DNA from 3 places in the Microbulbifer sp. A4B17 genome. Region 3 is predicted to be linked to each of the others. Evidence: predicted binding sites of a transcription regulator. Region 3 holds the regulator's gene; each other region holds the start of a gene.
The links. Region 3 encodes PhoB, which activates phosphate uptake and scavenging genes when phosphate is short. Its sites were predicted from a motif close to TGTCATAAANNTGTAACA; they were not measured.
Positions count from the first base shown of each region.

Region 1 (4,273 bases), 1.4 Mb from region 3:
ATTTTTAGATCTGCTTATAGTTGACGCCGTTTATAGCATAAGCCCCACTCAATCAGCGACGGCAAGGCCGAAGATCGAGCCAGATCGACACAAAATCCCCTTTTATATCGTCTTTGCGGGAAAAAATTTGGTAAGGAAAAGATCAAGAACCCAGGACACGGCCGAGCAAAACACTCTCAGCGGGGATTTATCAGGGGAATTGTTTTTGAAAAAAGAAGGGGGAGATTGGAGGCAGCCCAACCAGCAACACCCTCGGCACATGATACCACTGCTACCGTTGCTCCCTTCCGGGCCTGGCGGGATTCACAGCTGTTCATTGCGAGGGGACCGGGAGGGCCGCCACAACGATCTTCGGTGCCAGTGCATCCGAAGAGGGCGCGATTATAGAGGCATAAACGAATAAGATCCAGCCCTATTAACAGGTTATAATAAACGACTACTATCTCACCCCTGCAAAGAGTTACTCATGCACTTGTTTGTCGATAATTTAACCAACGTTGACTTTAGCTACCTCGACCATAAACGAGGCATCGTAGGCGAAACCTGGCTGGCAAATGCAGCCCTCGATGGCGCTCTGGATGAGCAGGGGATGGTTTGCGACTTTGGCATAGTAAAAAAGACACTGAGGCACTGGCTCGATGATCAGGTCGACCATCGCCTCTTAGTCCCCACCCGCTCGCCCCAATTAACCCTGGAGCACACTGAAGACCAGGTTAACATGACCTGGTTACTGGAAAGCGGCGCTTCCATCAGCGTCTCAGGCCCGGAACAGGCTTTTGCCCTGGTGGATGCCGAAGCAATTACCGCAGAAAGTGTCGCCACCTGGTGTGTCCTGCAACTGGCCAGCCACTTCCCCGACAGCGTGGAAAAGCTCAAACTCAGCTTTCATTGTGAAGTGATTGAAGATGCTTTCTATCACTACAGCCATGGTCTGAAAAAGCACCTTGGCAATTGCCAACGTATCGCCCATGGACACCGCTCCCGTATCCAGATCACTACCGGTGACCAGCGCGATATAGAGCTGGAAAAATACTGGGCTGAACGCTGGGAAGATATCTACCTGGGCACTCGCGAGGACCTGGTTTCAACGACTACCGATAATCGTGGTGAGCAAATCCATAACTTCGCTTACAGCGCACAACAGGGAAACTTCACTCTTTCGATCCCGGCTGCAGCATGTGAAATCCTGGACTGCGATACCACAGTAGAGCAACTGGCCCAATATATCGCTAATAACCTGGCGGCAAAAGAACAAGGGAAAGCGATAACCGTAAGAGCCTACGAAGGTATTGGCAAAGGCGCGATTGCTTCAGCTCAAACGAGCTGACCCAATTCCATAGCACCGACACCAATATAAACTGAAGTACCAAGGCGCCCGACTTTGAACCTGATTATTTTACAAAAACACGACTTTATTAGCGCTGATCGCGTCCGCCTGGGCGGCCGCCAGCTGGAACATATCGCCAAGGTTCACAGAGCAGCGCCGGGGCAACGACTTCGTGTCGGGCTGCTCAATGGCAAAATTGGAAGTGGCGAGATTATTACGCTCAATGATCAGAGTGTTGAGCTTGAAGTGGCACTGGCCATGGACCCGCCCCAGCCCTTGCCTCTCACACTGGTTTTAGCCCTGCCCCGCCCCAAAATGCTCAAGCGGGTTATCCAGCACCTGACCGCACTGGGTGTCAAAAAGCTGGTATTAGTAAATAGCTACCGGGTCGAAAAGTCTTACTGGCAAACGCCCTGGTTACAAGAGGACAAACTTTTTGAGCAATGCCTGCTCGGGCTTGAGCAGGCCGTCGATACACAAATGCCGGAAATTCTGTTGCGAAAACGCTTTAAACCATTTGTCGAAGATGAATTGCCCAACCTCTCCAGTGGGTCTCGGAAACTGGTCGCTCACCCGGTGGGGGGAACAGCTTGCCCTGTGGACATAAAACAGCCAACCACTTTAGCAATTGGCCCCGAAGGGGGGTTTATCAATTATGAAGTTGAGAAACTACAGGAAGTCGGTTTCCAATCTGTGCACTTGGGGCCCCGTATCTTACGTGTAGAAACTGCATTGCCGGTGCTGATCAGCCGACTGTTCCCAGCCTGTTGAGCGATAATGTACAGATAACTATCGATCAATTGTGCAATTGAGAAATACCCCTTTATTAATACTTTTAAATTGACACAACCGTAACAATTACGGGTACGTAACAAATAGGGGGTCCCCGCTTTTACAAACTCTTAACCGCCGATACTTCAATTGTTCAAATAAAACCCAGTAAAGTTGCCTATCTCTCGTGATGAGACATTTGCGTAATTTAGCAATTAATATTTCATCAATTTGTCACAATTAAGTCATATTTTGCGCCCTCGTTTTACCACCTTACGGTCGAGTTACTATGAGCGTGTTCTTAAGCCGGATTAAGCAAACCCTTACCCTCCTACTCGGAGTGACCCTGGCAGCAGCAACTTCAGCAGCACAAACTAGCTTCCCTCCCGATACATCGGGCCTGCTTTTTACCTTACACGGCTCAAATACCGTCGGCGCAAAGTTAGCCCCCAACCTGATTAATGATTACCTGAAAGCCCGTGGTGGCCATAATCTGGAGACAATCCCACTGGGAAAAGAGAATGAAGTTCGAGTACAGGCAAGCCTGGGAGTCAATAAGATTTATGTGGATATTTTAGCGCACGGTTCGAGTACGGGCTTTAAAGGCCTCGAACGCGGCCAGGCAGATATCGCTATGGCTTCCCGCCCGATTAAAGACAAAGAACATGCAGCCCTGAGCCGCTTTGGCGATATGCGCGGCCAGGGTGCAGAACATGTAATTGCCATCGATGGCCTGGCGATTATTGTTCACCCTCAAAACCCCATCAATAAGTTAACCCTGCAACAAATAGCTGCAATTTTTTCTGGCAAAATTACCAACTGGTCTGAAGTGGGCGGACAGAAAGGACGTATCAAAGTATTGGCAAGAGATAACCAGTCTGGTACCTGGGATACTTTTAAGAGTCTGGTTCTCGGGAAGAACCGCACTCTTATAGCCAACGCCCAGCGCTTTGAATCCAATGATCAATTATCGGATCGCATATCGGCTAATCCCAACAGTATTGGATTTGTCGGTTTGGCATCTATTCGAAAGGCCAAAGCAATTGCGGTATCCGATAACAATACCCATCCACAGGCTCCGGAACACCTGACTATTGCAACCGAGGATTACCCCCTCTCCCGCCGTCTATTCCTCTATACCGCTGCCTATGGTTTAAAACCTGCCGCTCAGGAATTCCTACAATTTGTACAGAGCGAACAAGGCCAGGATCAGGTAAATGCCACTGGGTTTGTTGCCCAGACGCCGATCGGGGTTAAACCTGAGGCCAACCGAGAGGGGCCCAGTGAGTACCTTAAATTAACGGAAAATGCGGAGCGCTTGAGTATCAACTTTCGCTTTTCTGAAGGTAGTGCCTCACTGGATAACAAGGCAAAACAGGATATCCAGCGACTTGTCCGTTTTATGCAAAAGCCCGAGAATAATCACAAACGCCTGCTGTTAATAGGGTTTGGCGATGAAAAGGTCAGCGAGGGGCGCTCAGTCGTTTTATCAAAGCTGCGCGCTGTTACGGTTCGCTCTGCCCTAAGGGATCACCAGATTAATACTGCTCCCGTACAGGGCTTTGGCGCCTACCTTCCGGTAGCCTCCAACAATTCCAGCGCAAAAATTAAAAACCGCCGAGTGGAAATCTGGATTATTTAACACTCAATTAGACACTCCCCCAGTGAGGCGACAAGGAAGTCCCTTACCTCCCCTGATAATTCCCTAAAGTCAAAAGCTAACCTTCGCCAGAGCACAATTCATCAAGGAATAATAGCGCGCATAAAAAAGCCGCGTATACACGCGGCTATCAATATGGTGACTACCGCCACCAGGTCTCACAGAGAGGAACGCAAAGAGCGCTCCGGGGGAAACTTCCCAACAACAAGCGCGTTACCGCTTATTTACAATGCGGCCGCCCGCAGGCGGCCACCGGGGCAATTAAGCTACAGCGTCTTCCGCTACTGCATGTTTTTGCAGAGCCAGTTTGGGATCTACAAACTCGTAACCCAATACATCGGCTACGGCTTGGTAGGTCACCATGCCAGCGTGAACATTCAGGCCTTCCAGCAGGTTGGCATCGTCCAGCAGTGCCTGCTTGGCGCCTTTGTTTGCCAGGGCTACCGCGTAAGGCAGGGTGGCATTGTTCAGGGCCATAGTAGAGGTGCGAGCTACACCGCCGGGCATGTTGGCAA
Region 1 covers NZ_CP029064.1:1,326,529-1,330,801, reverse strand. The annotation lists RNA gene ffs (signal recognition particle sRNA small type) at 236-333, opposite strand; gene BTJ40_RS05900 (6-carboxytetrahydropterin synthase) at 467-1,327, shown strand; gene BTJ40_RS05895 (16S rRNA (uracil(1498)-N(3))-methyltransferase) at 1,382-2,098, shown strand; gene BTJ40_RS05890 (substrate-binding domain-containing protein) at 2,388-3,740, shown strand; gene ald (alanine dehydrogenase) at 4,020-4,273, opposite strand, start outside.
Region 1: a site for PhoB is predicted at 2,320-2,337, ahead of BTJ40_RS05890 (substrate-binding domain-containing protein). Genes of this name have one in related genera too.

Region 2 (4,273 bases), 520 kb from region 3:
TGCTGATCGGCCTCTAAATGATAGGAGTCTCCCTGGTCATAGAGTTTCAATCCATCCAGGCTGCGCTCGGTACGGTCGCGGTGAATGATACAGCCCAGACGCAGGCAAAGTAGCAGGTCCGGGCTGGGGTGAAAGCCATAGTGCTCGCGCGGCGGCTTGATACGCCCGCGCTGGTTGTGCACCAGATAGGCCAGGTGCTCCTGTTCACTTCTGGAGAAGCCGGCCAGGTCTGCGTGCTTAATCATATAGGCGCCAAGCTTGCGAAAACTGCTGTGGGTTAGTGCGAGCCCGGTTTCGTGAAGTTGGATTGCCCAGTGTAGGCGCACCTTGCCCTCTGGCGAGTACTGGGGGCGCAATTGTTGCAGAAGATTGAGAGAAGTTGAACTGACACGCCGCGCTTGGTTGGTGTCCACCTGCCAGCGCTTCACCATCGCGGCAATGGTATCTGCGCGACGATCTCCGCCGTGCAGGCGCCCAGCCAGGTCGTGCACTATGCCCTCACGGATCGCATAGGGGGAAACTTCCATACGCATAATATCCAGCTCGCAAAAAATGGCGTGCAGTATGGCCAGGCCCGCGGCAAATACCGGGCGGCGTTCTTCATCGAGATGGGGTAAATCCAGGTCGGCAATGTGGTCGGCGGAAGCCACCCGGTGAGCGAGCAGGTCAATATCCCCACGCTTTATCGCTTTAACCTCGCCGTTGTTACAGATGCGGGATACCGCTTTAATCGTCCCAGAGCAGCCAGTGACCTCGGCGCCCTCAGCGATATGTTGCAACTCCTGTAGCTCTGCCCGAGCTGCACGCCTTGCGCGCTGGAAGTGGTTAGACGTATTGCGGCTGATCAGGCCATCGGCAAAGAAGCGCTTGCTATAGGAGACACAACCCATCTCCAGGCTCTCCAGTTGTTGCGGTGTGTCACCGCCGCGGACCAGTTCGGTGGAGCCTCCGCCGATATCAATAATGCAGCGCAATCTGGGTGGGCCATTAGCGGCGGCCAGTACCCCATTAAAAATCAGGCGGGCCTCTTCGATGCCGCTGATAATTTCAACCGGCACTCCGAGGATCGACTCCACTTCTTCAAGGAAACCGTCGGCGTTGGCTGCGGCAATGCGTAAGGTATTTGTTCCTACAACACGAACATGGTCCAGCGGCAACTTATCCATTACTGGCTGGAAGCGCTGTAACGCTGCAAGGGCGCGCTCGGTTACTGCCGGGTCTAGGTGGTGATTGATATCCAAGCCTTCAGCCAAGCGGACCATTGCCCGGTCAGTATGTAGCCGTACCATACGCTGATCGCGAAACTCTGCCAGCAGCAGGTGGAAACTGTTTGAGCCCAGGTCGAGGGCGGCGTAGCGTTCGTTTGGTGTTTGCATCAATATCCCGCTGAAGGCGCCAAGAAATAGAGTTGGACACTCTATTATTCATCTTGCCACTTTCTAGTCCAATAATTGGTTGAGTTACTTTTAAATGCACCACAACGGCGCCACTTGCAACAATATTACAGAATTGTGAAATTTATTTTATAAATAAAAGATATTTTTTGTTTATTTGTACCAAATTGGGCTGGAAGTAGTGTGGCAGAAAATTATAGGGCCATAATAGATTGCTAAATTTCTATTGAAGCTTGCCCGTGGCTGCATTTCAGTGGCATATTTATTTGCTTAATATTGATTTCTTATCCCTGTGCTTTAGATTGTTTTCCAGAATTATCTGGGCTTGTAAGCAGTCGTAAGATCCCGGGTGCGTTTTACGGTTTTGCCATGTCTAATGATGTGCCTCTATTCCCTAAAGAGTTGAGCTGGCTCTCCTTCAACGAACGTGTTTTGCAGGAAGTTGAAGATGAGGATGTACCTATTATCGAGCGGGTACACTTCCTGGGTATTTTTTCCAACAATCTGGACGAGTTTTTTCGTGTGCACGTTGCAGCGGTGCGTCGTTTAGCGGCTTTTTCTGTTGGTGGAGACAAGAAAGAATACTTTAGTAACTTATTGCAGTCGATTAATGACCGGGTACAGCGATTGCAGCTGCGATATGCAAAGGCCTATAACAAAGCCTTAAAGGACCTGGGCAAACACGGTATTCATGTAGTTAGGGAAACGGCTCTCAGCGAGAACCAGCGCCAGTTTGTGGAGAGTTATTTTCACCGGGAAGTGCTGCCAGAGTTGGAGCCATTCTTTATCGATGGGCGCAAGCCCATGCCGCTAATTAATGAAACCAGCATATATTTTGCAATAGCACTTGAGTTGGATGATGGGGCTGAGCGTTATGTAGCAATGGAGATTCCTACAGATACACTACCCCGGTTTGTGGAGATTCCACCGCGGGAAGGTAAGCGGGAGAAGGTCTACATAGTTCTCGATAATATCATCCGCGCTTGTCTCAAAGAAATATTTCGCCATGTGGTACCTATAGTAAAAGCGAGAGCCTATACCTTTAAGATCAGTCGCGATGCTGAACTGGAGTTGAGTGAAGAGGTTACCCAGAATATTCTCGATCGTATGGAGCGCTCATTGAAAAAGAGAAAACGCGCAGATCCCGTGCGCATGGCATACGATGGCGATATGCCAGAGATTATGCTGGAGTTGGTGAAGAAAAAATTGAAAATGGGGCGCTATGATACCTATACCCCCGGTGGGCGTTATCATAACTCCAAAGACCTGATGAAGTTTCCTGGAGAGTCATCTCGACTTCAATATAAGCGCCTGACGCCGCTGCCGGCATTGCCAAAAAATGAAAGTGTATTCTCACAATTACGTGCGGGTGATCGGCTTTACTACTACCCTTATTATGACTTTCACGCGATTGTGAATTTTTTAGCTTCTGCAGCTCTAGATCCTCAAGTCAAAGAGATTCGTATCAATCTCTATCGGGTGGCCAAGAATTCTCGTGTAATTTCAGCCCTGGTCAATGCGGTACGCAACAATAAAAAAGTGACGGCAGCGGTGGAATTGCGGGCGCGTTTTGATGAGAAAGCCAACATTCACTGGTCCCATGAGCTGAGTGAGGCTGGAGTTAATGTGATCTATGGAATGTCTGATCTCAAGGTACACTGCAAGCTGATTTCTGTACTTCGCCGTGAAGATGGTAAGGATCGTTTCTACAGTCATCTCGGAACTGGAAACTTTAATGAGAGCACGGCAAAGGTCTATTGTGATTTCAGCTTGTTGACCTGTAATCAGGAGCTAGGGCGAGATGTTTACAACGTGTTTGAGTTTATGCAAACACCTCATAAGCGCCCTTCTTTCAAGCGTATTATCACCTCACCGTTTTTCTTCCGAGATGAGATTACTGAAGCAATCGATCGAGAAATTTCTGCTGCCCAGTCGGGTCAGAAAGCTGGGTTATTTTTCAAATGTAATAGCCTTGTTGATAGCCAGATTATCGAGCAGCTTTACCGTGCCAGTGCTGCTGGAGTAAAGATCCATATTATTGTACGTGGAATGTGCTCGCTGGTTTGTGAAACCCCGGGGGTGTCCGACAATATCCGTATTATCAGTTTGGTGGATAAATACCTGGAGCATGCCCGGGTTTATATTTTCCACAATGGGGGCGATGAACTGATGTGGCTGTCTTCGGCGGACCTGATGAAACGAAATCTGGATCAACGGGTTGAAGTTACTTTCCCGGTTGTGAATCCAGAGCACCAGGCCACTATCCGAAAAATTATGGAATTGCAGTGGAGCGATAACCAGAAGGCGCGCCTGATTGACGCTAAACAGACAAATTCAAAGCTGGCTAATGCTGGGCGTAAGGGCTGTCGATCGCAAGATGCAATCTACCGCTTTTTGAAGCAGCGTGAGACTGAATAGCTGATTGAAAACCATCCAGTCACTGGAAGTCTTAAAAGATGACCTTTCAGTTTGTCTGTCAAGTCATAAACCTGATTTTTGCTATTGCCCCAACTCCTAAAGCATAAAGTTCTCTCATTAGCCTACCCCTTTATTAAGTTGCCATTCAGTGTTGCCTCAGATTTGTTATCTAAGCGAAACTCTGCTATCGATTTGGATAATATCGCGAGGGATTTATAGCCAAAAGTTACCTGACATCTTGTTCTACAATTAAATAGTTAGATAGATTTTAAGCTCTGTCCTAACAGGGCTGAATAGATGTATGTGAATGGTAATCTGGCTGTTGGTGATTGATAGTAGAAGTGCTCTATCCATGCCAAATAATACTCCTCTATTTCCCAGTGAATTAAGCTGGTTGTCTTTTAATGAACGAGTGCTACAGGAGGCTGAGGATGAGACAGTCCCGGCTATCGAACGGGTGT
Region 2 covers NZ_CP029064.1:4,430,758-4,435,030, reverse strand. The annotation lists gene BTJ40_RS19460 (Ppx/GppA phosphatase family protein) at 1-1,376, opposite strand, end outside; gene ppk1 (polyphosphate kinase 1) at 1,764-3,812, shown strand; gene ppk1 (polyphosphate kinase 1) at 4,120-4,273, shown strand, end outside.
Region 2: a site for PhoB is predicted at 1,500-1,517, ahead of ppk1 (polyphosphate kinase 1). Genes of this name have one in related genera too.

Region 3 (4,273 bases):
ACACCAACCATGCGCAGTACAACGGAGTTGAGGTCATTAAAGAAAGCGGCGATACGCTGGCCCGGCTCACCGCAACGGGAAATCGCATAGCCCATCAACAAAGCAAATACGATAATCTGCAGCATATTTCCCTCAGCCATAGCGGCTACAGGGTTGGTCGGGAATATATTGACCAGCACCTCGGAAAGCGGTGGGGACTCCTTCGGCACAAATGTTGAAGCGGCTTCAGCTGCAGTCTCATTAACACCAACTCCGGGCTGGAAGATCAATGCCAGACACAATGCCAAAGTAATGGCGATGGCCGTTGTCACCATATAGAGAAGGACAGTTTTACCCGCCAGCGGCCCAATTCGGCTGCCCTCCGATAGGGCACAAGCACCGCTGATCAGCGAGACCAGGACCAAAGGTACCACCATCAACTTCAGCGACGCGATAAAGATACGGCCGATAACATCGAACAGACCTTCGGTCAGGTAGAGATTAATAGCACTGTTCACACCAGCACCGAACAGCTGGCTCATATTCAAGTAATTAAATAAACACCCCACGGCAATGCCCGTAAGCATTCCCACTAAGATTTTAGTCGTAAGCCCCATAACAAGCTTCTCTTTATGAATCGTTGTTTTCATTGCAGTGAGCACTATATCCATTGCCGTGCTGGGGAGCAAAAATGCAACAGGGAGAGACCTGCTGCACCGGCCGGGATACAATGGGGCCTTTATCCATACTGCGGAGTTATCGTTGCACCAATCACCATTTGTGCCCTCTGGCGATTGGCAGAGTTTGCCTCTTGAAACCCAGCAGCAACCACCCAAACCCCTGGTGCCCTGGCTGACCTATTCTGGATCACTCACCGCCGCTCTCAAGCAGCAAAGTAGCGGCGACTTTTACGTTCGGGTGCTTTATCAAGGCTGGCAAGCACCCCGCTGTGAAGAAAGCCTCGTATTGGGATTGCACCATGGTAACCGGGCCCTGATTCGGGAAGTTTTGCTCTACGGCTGTGGACAACCCTGGGTGTATGCCCGCAGTGTTTTACCCGAGCGCAGCCTGCAGGGGAAATCTCGCAACCTGCGCAGCCTGGATACCCGCCCACTGGGAGAGCTGCTGTTTAGTGAGCCGGGCATTCGCAGAGGGGAAATCACCCTAAACCTGTTGCAAAAATCCCCGGAGAGCCAGTATTGCGAACTTGGGGGTAAAAGTCCCGAGGTCTGGGGGCGCCGCTCAGTATTCTGGCTGCGGGACAAGCCACTTTTGGTAGCGGAGGCTTTTCTCCCCAACTTCCACCCGACAGGTGCCCCCATGCCACAGGAGGCAGTCAATTACATAGCAACTGAGGATTCACTGTGATCAGCCAACAGATCGCTCAACGCTGGCCCACTGTGCTGCCCTACTGGCAACTGGCACGAATGGATAAGCCTATAGGTTCACTGCTGTTGCTCTGGCCCACTTGGTGTGCACTGTGGCTGGCCGCTGAAGGGTGGCCGGGATTCCACCTGTTTATCGTATTTACTCTCGGTGTGATTCTGATGCGAGCAGCAGGCTGTGCCGTGAATGACTTCGCCGATCGCAAAATTGACGCCCATGTAAAACGCACCGCAGGGCGCCCCCTGGCCACCGGCACACTGACACCAAAATCTGCATTGGCACTCTTCGCCGGGCTCAGTATCACCGCCTTTCTGCTGGTGCTTACCACCAACAAACTCACTGTTCTCCTTTCATTTTTAGCCCTGGCACTGGCATTCGGCTATCCCTTTGCGAAACGCCACACGCACTTGCCCCAGATGGTGCTGGGTGCCGCTTTTAGCATTGGAATTCCCATGGCTTTCGCAGCGGTTACGGGAAGTGTGCCTCCAGAGGCCTGGCTGCTCTACACTGCCAATCTGGTTTGGACCCTTTGCTACGATACTTTCTATGCGATGGTGGATCGCGATGACGATGTTCAGATCGGTGTAAAGTCCACAGCCATTTTGTTCGGAGAAATGGACCGGGTCATAACTGGAGCTTTACAACTTATAGTTCTAATAGCCTTGCTAGTTATTGGGTCAAGGTTCTCACTCGGCATTTTTTACTACTTAGCATTATTACCAGTTAGCGGCTTATTCGTTTATCAGCAGTGGCTTATTCGAGACAGGGGACGAGAGGGCTGCTTTCAGGCTTTTATCAACAATAATTGGGTAGGATTTGCCATTTTCGCCGGCATATCGCTGCATTTTCTGCTGAATTGAGGGCTGAGTAGGCACCGGGTGTGGAGCGTCATATATTTGTCATATAAATCCCGTTTAATCCTCGGCCATAACTGGGGAAACCCTGACAACAGCGCGGGTATGGCAGGCAAATGCATAGTAAAACGATCCTGATTGTCGATGACGAATCCGCAGTGCGCGATATGCTGCGGGTCGCACTGGAAATGGCAGATTACCGCTGCCTCGAGGCAGAGAACGCCCAGGAAGCTCACGCCCTGATAATCGACGAAAAGCCAGACTTGGTGCTGCTCGACTGGATGCTGCCGGATGTCTCCGGGGTAGAGTTGGCACGGCGTCTCAAGCGCGATGAACTCACCACCTCGCTGCCGATCATCATGCTCACGGCAAAAGGTGAGGAAGACAATAAAATCAAAGGCTTAGAGACCGGAGCCGACGATTACATCACCAAGCCTTTCTCCCCCCGGGAGCTGGTTGCACGCCTAAAGGCCGTATTGCGCCGCGCGGGCCCGGCAACGCCGGAGGAGCCCCTCAGCGCTGGCGCTTTGATCTTGGACCCTCTGAGCCACCGAGTCACTATCAAGGGACAGCCGGTGGATATGGGACCAACAGAATTTCGACTGCTCACTTTCTTCCTATCCCATCAGGAGCGCGCCTATACCCGTACCCAGCTCCTCGATCACGTCTGGGGCGGTAATGTCTATGTGGAGGAGCGCACCGTGGATGTCCATATCCGTCGCCTGCGCAAAGCCTTGGCCATTGATGGCCACGACCGCTATATCCAGACAGTTCGCGGCACCGGGTATCGGTTTTCTGTGCAAACCGCAGAAAAAGTGTGACAATCCTCTCTGGATCGGTACCGATCCCTGCAGAATCAAACCTCCGCACTTAACGGCTGCGGGCCTGGTTCCATGAGGTATTGAATGCGGGCGGAAGAGGCTGTGCCACTGCCGCCATCTATCAGGCAACACGGCAACTCTATGTTGGATCGCAGTATTGGCGAGTTCTCGCGTTTCGTAATTATAGCCCTGGGGTGCACCATTCTCGGTGTCACCTCCGGCAGCTGGTCTCTCGCCCTGATTGCGGGATTGGCCAGCTACCTGATCTCAGTGCTGTGGCAACAGCAACGTTTCAACCGCTGGCTGGCAAACGGCAGACGCGGCCCAGCCCCCACCGCCTTCGGTATCTGGGGCGAAATCTACGACGACTTTTACCGGATGCAGCGGCGCCACCGCCGCGAGAAGCAGAAGCTGCACGTGATGTTGCGCCGGGTGCAAGACAGCACCAGCGCCCTGCGCGAAGGAATTGTAGCCCTGGAAGACGGCGATAACCTGGCCTGGTGGAACCCCGCTGCCGGTGAACTGCTCGGATTGCAGGCCAGTGACTCTGGCCAGTCATTAGTCAACTTTGTCCGCGACCCTGGCTTTGTCAGCTATATGCACGGTGACAACAATGGGGAACCTCTCACTTTGCCCGCGCCCGGCAATGAAGCCCGTATGTTACAACTGGAGGTCACCCGCTACGGTAAAGATGAGGCATTGGTCATTGTTCGCGACATCACCCGTTTACACAATCTCGAGCAGATGCGCCGGGATTTTGTCGCCAATGTTTCCCATGAGCTGCGCACTCCACTCACGGTAATTGCCGGCTACCTGGAAACACTGCAAAGCAGTGATATGGCACCGCCTCCCTGGAAGAAGCCCCTGGCACAGATGGAAGAGCAGGCAGCCCGGATGAGCACGCTAGTAAATGACCTGCTGCTGTTGGCCCGACTGGAGACTTCTGAGCGCAAGAGCGGGGATATAGCGGTAGCAGTGCCAGAATTGATTGAACGGGTAGCTCAGGAAGCCCGCAGCTTCAGTGGCGGCCAGCATCATATCGAAGTCCAGTGCGATGGGGGCTGCTACCTCAATGGAGATCCCGGCGAGTTGCACAGTGCTTTCGCCAATCTGGTTTTGAATGCGGTGAAATACACTCCCGAAGAGGGTGAGATTCAGTTGCGCTGGTGGCAGGATGACAAAGGCGGTCACTTTTCAGTAGAAGACAACGGTATCGGTATCGATCCGATCCAT
Region 3 covers NZ_CP029064.1:4,953,998-4,958,270, forward strand. The annotation lists gene BTJ40_RS21720 (dicarboxylate/amino acid:cation symporter) at 1-596, opposite strand, end outside; gene BTJ40_RS21725 (chorismate lyase) at 634-1,347, shown strand; gene ubiA (4-hydroxybenzoate octaprenyltransferase) at 1,344-2,225, shown strand; gene phoB (phosphate regulon transcriptional regulator PhoB) at 2,336-3,040, shown strand; gene phoR (phosphate regulon sensor histidine kinase PhoR) at 3,125-4,273, shown strand, end outside.